DNA from 2 places in the Cellvibrio polysaccharolyticus genome. Region 1 is predicted to be linked to the other one. Evidence: predicted binding sites of a transcription regulator. Region 1 holds the regulator's gene; the other holds the start of a gene.
The links. Region 1 encodes sigma-54, which starts transcription at its own class of promoters, with help from an activator protein. Its sites were predicted from a motif close to TGGCACANNNNTTGCNNT; they were not measured.

Region 2: fliD (flagellar filament capping protein FliD) is a predicted target of sigma-54. The motif match lies at 2,297-2,314, and genes of this name have one in related genera.

What each region holds. Positions count from the first base shown of each region.
Region 1 is NZ_PRDL01000001.1:1,498,872-1,502,483, reverse strand. It holds gene lptA (lipopolysaccharide transport periplasmic protein LptA) at 1-265, shown strand, start outside; gene lptB (LPS export ABC transporter ATP-binding protein) at 275-1,000, shown strand; gene C4F51_RS06415 (RNA polymerase factor sigma-54) at 1,156-2,745, shown strand; gene hpf (ribosome hibernation-promoting factor, HPF/YfiA family) at 2,875-3,165, shown strand; gene ptsN (PTS IIA-like nitrogen regulatory protein PtsN) at 3,168-3,612, shown strand, end outside.
Region 2 is NZ_PRDL01000001.1:273,453-277,064, reverse strand. It holds gene fliI (flagellar protein export ATPase FliI) at 1-813, shown strand, start outside; gene C4F51_RS01240 (flagellar FliJ family protein) at 816-1,247, shown strand; gene flgM (flagellar biosynthesis anti-sigma factor FlgM) at 1,376-1,657, shown strand; gene flgN (flagellar export chaperone FlgN) at 1,654-2,094, shown strand; gene fliD (flagellar filament capping protein FliD) at 2,337-3,612, shown strand, end outside.

The DNA.
Region 1 (3,612 bases):
CGGTGTACCGGCGCTCTACCAACAGCAGCCCACACCGGACAAAGGCATCATCAGCGCCCGGGCGCAGAGCATTACCTACACCCCGTCCAGCCAGAGCCTGGCACTGGAAGAACATGCATCACTGGAGCAGGATGGTGCATCAATGAGCGGCACCCGCATTGTTTATGACCTCAACAAAGAGGTTATGCAGGCTGCAGGCGGCGAGAGCGAAGACCGCAAGCGCATTGAAATCATCATTCCACCGCAAACCATTCAGGAAAACTGATCAGGACTTATGGCTACTCTTTACGCTCGTAACCTTGCCAAAAGCTACAAAAAGCGCAAGGTCGTTATTGATGTCTCCCTGTCTGTCAGCAGCGGCACGATTGTAGGCCTGCTCGGCCCCAACGGCGCAGGAAAAACCACCTGCTTTTATATGATTGCCGGGTTGATTACCGCCGACAACGGCCGCGTACTGCTCGACGACAAGGATTTAACCCACCTGCCCATCCATGGTCGTGCACGCGCCGGTATCGGTTATTTACCCCAGGAAGCTTCGGTATTTCGAAAGCTGTCGGTAGCCGACAACATCATGGCAATTCTGGAAACCCGTAGCGATCTCGACAGAAAGCAGCGTCTGGCCAAACTGGACTCATTGCTGCAGGAATTTCACATCACTCACATTCGGGACAGTCTCGGCATGGCACTGTCAGGTGGCGAACGCCGCCGGGTGGAAATTGCCCGCGCCCTGGCCACAGAGCCCCGCTTTATTTTGCTGGATGAACCTTTTGCCGGGGTTGACCCCATCTCGGTCAATGACATCAAGCAAATCGTAAGACACCTGAAAGATCGCGGTATCGGGGTATTGATTACCGATCACAATGTGCGCGAAACCCTCGATATCTGCGAAACGGCCTATATCGTCAGTGAAGGTCACATTATCGCCGAAGGCACTGCCGAGACAGTTTTGGCCAATAACAAAGTGCGTGAGGTGTATCTGGGCGAGAATTTCCGCCTTTGATTGAAGATTTATTTGACGCCAGGGCCTTGACTTTTGCAAATAACACACAACAAGGCACAAACATTGCTTAGCCTTGTTGCTTGCGAGATCAAGGCTGTCTAAACTCTACTTCATCGACCACTGTTCTCGTCTAAGCAGGATCAGCTTTTTAAACGATGAAGCAATCTCTCCAGTTAAAGCTCGGTCAACAACTGACCATGACTCCGCAGCTGCAACAGGCCATTCGCCTGCTGCAGCTCTCCACACTGGATCTGCAACAGGAGATACAGGAAGCCCTCGACTCCAACCCGATGCTGGAGATGGAAGACAGCTTCGACAACCCTCCTGAATCCGCCGAAAAAGACGACCTTGATTACACACGCCAGGCTGAAATAGCCGCTGACCTGCCGGGTGACCGCCCGCTGAGTGATGCCCACTCTTCTTCGTCTGACAGCAGCGAAAACTTCTCTGATCACGACAGTGACTTCCGGGAAACTGACAGCTTCAATGAAAGCGATGGCTTTTCCGAAAGTGATGTCGTGGGCGAATGGAATGAATCCATCCCTACCGACTTGCCGGTAGATACCAGCTGGGATGACGTTTACCAGACATCCAGCTCCGGTAGCAGCAACTTTGAAAATGATGACAACGACTTCGAAAGCCGTCGGGCTGCGGTCGATTCCATCTACGACCACCTGATGTGGCAACTGAACCTCACGCCATTTTCCGATCGCGATTATCTGATTGCGCTGGCCATTATCGACGCCGTTGAACCTGGCGGCATGCTGTCGGTTTCTCTGGACGATATTTTTGAAGGCCTGGCTGCCGAACTGGAAGAGCTGGAACTGGACGAAGTGGTCGCCGTTCAACATCGCCTGCAACAATTTGACCCTTGCGGCGTTTGCAGCCAGAACCTTGCCGAATGCCTGCTGGTGCAACTGCAACAATTCCCGACGGATACGCCCTTCCTCGAAGCCGCCAAAACCATCTGCAAAAATTATTTGCCGCTGCTTGGCAGCCGCGACTATCGCCAGCTGATGCGCAAAACCCGGCTCAAGGAAAATGAACTGGGCCAGGCAGTTTTGCTCATCCAGGGGTTGAACCCCCGCCCTGGTGACATTATTGCCAGTGGCGATACCGAATATGTAGTACCGGACGTGTTTGTTGAAAAACGCGATGGCCGCTGGATCGTCGAGCTGAACCCGGATATCGCACCTCGCCTGCGAATCAACGCCAACTATGCCTCTATGGTCAAGCGCGCCGATTCCAGTAGCGACAACACTTTTTTGAAAGACAACCTTCAGGAGGCGCGCTGGTTTTTAAAAAGCCTGCAGAGCCGCAACGAAACCCTGCTGAAAGTTGCCAGCTGTATTGTTGAAAAACAACGCGGCTTTCTTGAATACGGCGCCGAGGCCATGAAGCCGCTGGTGCTGCACGACATCGCAGAAATTGTGCAGATGCATGAGTCCACTATTTCACGCGTAACCACACAAAAATTCATGCACACGCCGCAAGGCATTTTTGAGCTGAAGTATTTTTTCTCCAGCCATGTGAGCACTGAAGGTGGTGGCGAGTGTTCTTCAACCGCGATTCGTGCACTGATTAAAAAACTGATCAGCGCCGAAAATGCGAAAAAACCATTGAGCGACAGTAAAATCACCGACCTGCTGGCCGAGCAGGGAATTCAGGTAGCCCGTCGCACTATTGCAAAATACCGGGAGTCGTTAAACATCCCGCCGTCCAACGAGCGGAAATCGTTGATGTAATCGCACCGATCAGGAAACGTTATTTATTCTCAAATTTGAAGTTCAATGCGAACCAATAAAAGAGTAAATAATCAGATAAAAAGACGGATTGAAAAATCCATTGATATCGCCAACAAAGAGGAAGTATCCATGCAGATTACGATTAATGGCCATCACCTGGAAGTCACTGAAGCCCTTAAGCAGTACGTAGAAACCAAACTGGAAAAGCTGGATAACCACCACGACAAAATTACTTCTGTGCATGTCATCCTTGGGGTTGATCACCTCGATCAAAAAGCGGAAGCCACGGTGCACGTCAGCGGTAAGGATTTATTTGCTGATGCCGTAGAAGCGGATATGTATGCGGCCATTGATAAACTGGCGGACAAACTGGATCGCCAACTGATTAAACACAAAGAAAAATTACGTAGCCATCGTTAACCATGACAATCCCGGAACTGATTACGCCCGATCGCACCCTGTGTGCTATTGAAGGTGTTAGCAAGAAACGCACCCTGGAAATTCTCGCCAATACCATTGCACGCGCCGTACCCTCTATTAATGCCGATGAAGTTTTTCGTCGGCTGATAGCCAGGGAACGCCTGGGATCTACCGGCATCGGTTTCGGGATAGCCTTACCGCATTGCCGCATGGAATGCGGCAGTAAAGCGATAGGCGCCCTGATTACTCTGAAACAACCTATTGAGTTTGATGCAATTGACGGCCAGAAAGTGGATATTTTATTCGCTATGCTGGTACCGGAAAATGCTAATGCAGAACACCTTGATACCCTATCCTCTCTGGCTCGTTCGCTTAATGACGCGGGTTTTCGTGATTCCTTGCGCCAGGCGGACAGTGATCAGGCTCTCTTTCAGGCGGCTGTTTCAT
Region 2 (3,612 bases), 1.2 Mb from region 1:
GGCGTGGGCAAAAGCGTGCTGCTGGGCATGATCACCCGGCAAACCAAAGCCGACGTGGTGGTGGTTGGCCTGATTGGCGAGCGTGGCCGTGAAGTACAGGAATTTTTGTTGCATTCGCTGGGCGAAGAAGGGCTGCGTAAAGCGGTTGTCGTGGTGTCACCGGCCAATGAATCACCGCTGATGCGCCTCAAAGCCACCGAACTTTGCCACACCATCGCCGCCTATTTTCGCGATCAGGGCAAGGACGTTTTGCTGCTGGTCGATTCTCTGACCCGTTACGCCATGGCGCAGCGGGAAATTGCTTTGGCGCTCGGCGAACCGCCCGCCACCAAAGGCTACCCGCCGTCGGTGTTCGGCATGCTGCCAGAGCTGGTGGAAAGCGCCGGCAACGGCGAAAGCGCCTGCGGCAGTTTGAGCGCACTCTATACCGTGCTGGCCGAAGGCGATGACCAGCAGGACCCGATTGTGGACTGCGCCCGGGCGATTCTCGATGGTCACATTGTGCTGTCGCGCCATCTGGCCGATGTGGGCCATTACCCGGCGATTGATATTGCCGCCTCGGTCAGCCGCTGCATGAGCCAGGTCAGCGCTCCGCACCACTTACAGGCAGCGCGCCAGTTCAAAGAGTATTACAGCACCTTTGAGAAAATTCGCGAGCTGATCCCGCTCGGTGGTTACACCCCGGGCATGGACAACAAGACCGATCGCTCGGTACAGCTGGCGCCGATGATGGAGCGGTTTTTGCGACAGGACGTCAACGCCAGCGCCGACCTTGAACAAAGTGTTAACACCATGCAAGGCCTGATGAAATGACCATGAAAGCCCGCATTGCAACTCTCTCGCGGCTGGCCAGCCTGCGCGGTATTCGCGTACAGCAAATGCTCGGCACCGTGACTTACCAGCAAAATCTCTGTCAGCGCTACCGCAATAATATTACCGGCCTCAACCGCTTGTGCGGCTTTACCGTGCCGATGAGCACCGCTCTGCAACGCGACAACCAGCAGAAATACAAGATGACGCTGCACAAGATGATTGAGCTGCAGCAGCGCGAATTGAACCTCGCCGAAGAGAATCTGACCCGCATTCGCGGTGAATTGATGGAGGCGATGCGCAGTGAAAAAGTGGTTCATCATGTCATTGATCACAAAATGAACCAGTGGCAACAGCTGCTGACGCAGCAGGAGCAAAAAATTCAGGATGGCCTCGCAGCCCAGAGCTGGTGGCGTAATAACGGCACTAACGGTTAATCCGGCACCTTTTTTTGTATTGTCGGCAAACTCCTGGCGTTATCTGCAGATTTTTTTTCAGTTACCATTTAAGTCCGTGCCGCAGGCGGTCGCCTTTCGGTAGTAACACCTTTTTTCAGGACGTAAGCATGGAAATCAGCAGGCACCTCAAGCCAGGCTACAGTGTTCAGGCAGAAACCCGCCCTGCCATCAAAACCGATGCCGCACCGGCCGCCAAAGACAGCGCGCTGCGCAACGCATCCGGCGAGCCTCGCCTTGAGCAGTTGCAGGAGGCCATTGGCCGCCTGCCGGATATAGATCTCGACAAAGTTGCCGCCATTAAACTGGCCCTGCAACGCGGCGATATCACCACCGACAGCGCCGCTCTTGCCAGCAGCATCGTGACTTATCACAGCGGCAGCGATGCATGAATCGACGTGAGCAGCTTTTACAGGTTGCCGAACAGGATATTCAGCTGGATACCGCTGACTACACCCGGCTACAAACACTGATGCACGAGCTGCATCAGGCGCTGCTCGCTCATCACTGCCCGCAAATTGATGCACTCAACAACGATATCGCTACCCTGCTGACCAATTTGTCCGGCAGGGCGCAGCGCCGCAGCAAAATTCTCAGCGCCTTTGGCCTGGGCAGTGGCGGCCAGGCGATGAATCAGTTTTTCCAGCAATACGCCGCTACCCGCCGTGGCACTATTCGCCAGCAGTGGGAGCAACTGGGCCAGCTCACCAGCCAGTGCAAATTCCTCAACGAGCGCAATGGCAAGTTGCTCGCCATGCACAATGACATCCTTACCCAACTGCTCGACAACCAGCGCGATGCCCAGTTGTATTCCCCGCAATTTTTCTGATTATTTTTCCAGCCGAACCACCGCCTTTTCCTCTGCCTCCCGCTTAATAAATTCTGCCTTTTTGTCGCCTTTGTAAAACAGCGTCAACCACCGCGACCACGCGGAAACAAATTTTCCCCCTGGCCATGACAAACAGCGATGCGGAAGAACATCTTCTGGCTAAAAAACGCTGAAAGCCGCTATTTACAAGGCCGTCAGCCCTTGGCATCGAACTTGCTAATCTCTTTACAGGAGTACCCTCTATGGCAATTGATTCAGACTACATCAAGCAGCAGGCTACCCAGCTGGCCAACTACGAAGTGCAAAGTGCCCTGGCGAAAGCCAATCGCACCGAAGCCCGTTACAAGGCACAGCTGAGCGCTGTGACTACGTTGGAAAGTTCGCTACGAACCTTTGGCTCGGCGGTTAAAGGGTTGAAGTCCCTCACCAGCAACATGCTGGTAAACAGCGCCGCGCTCAGCCACGAAGGTATCGCCACGGCCAGCGTCGGTCTCAAAGCCATTCAGGGCAGCTACGATTTTTTTGTTGAGCAACTTGCCAGCCGTCATCAGTTTTCTATTGAAGGATTGCAGGACGGTGATATTGATACCAGCGGCAGCCTTACCATTGGCCAGGGCGATAAAAGTTTCACCATCGACCTGAGCACCATTGATAACAATGAAGACGGTAGCAACTCGCTGGCTGAATTGGCTTCTGCCATTAACAAAGCCAGTGATAACACCGGCGTTAAAGCCACGCTGGTGCGCAGTAACGGACAGGTTTCGCTGGTATTGGCCAGTGAAAAAACCGGTGCCGACAATGCCATCACCCTGAGCACCAGCAATACCAGTGGCGGCGCTTTCGATACCGCACTGACCAATCGCCGTGAATTGAGCCAGGCGCAGGATGCCAAAGTTCGTCTGGGTGGTGAAGGCGGTATGGAGCTGACCAATGCCAGCAACACCTTTAACGAAATTATTGATGGTGTCAGCCTCACCTTTACCAAGGCACACAAGCCAGGCGACCAACCGCTAACCGTCGGTATTGATCAGGACAAAACGGCAACCAAAGAAAAGGCGCAATCCTTTGTCACCGCGCTGAATACCTTGATGAGCAGTTTTGACACCTTGACCGCCAGCGGTGGCGAAAACGGAACGCGTGGGCCATTGGCGGGTGATAGCAGCATCCGCGCCATTGAGAATATGCTCAACCAGGCATTACGCGGCAATTATGGCGGTGCCACGCTGATGGATTTTGGTATTACCAGTGATCGCAACGGCAAACTGACCATTGATAGTGACCGTTTTGAAAAAGCTCTGGCCGAAAAACCAGAAGCCTTTGAAAAACTGTTTAAAGATAAGGGCGGCCTGCTGGAAACCATTGATAAAAGCATCACGCCCTACACCAACAGCGCCAATGGTGTGATGAAAACCCGTAAGGAAAGCCTCAACCTGATGTTGCGTCGCATGGATGACCAATTCGACAACTTACAAAAGCAGTACGACAACTACTACAGTCGTTACCTTAAACAATACACCA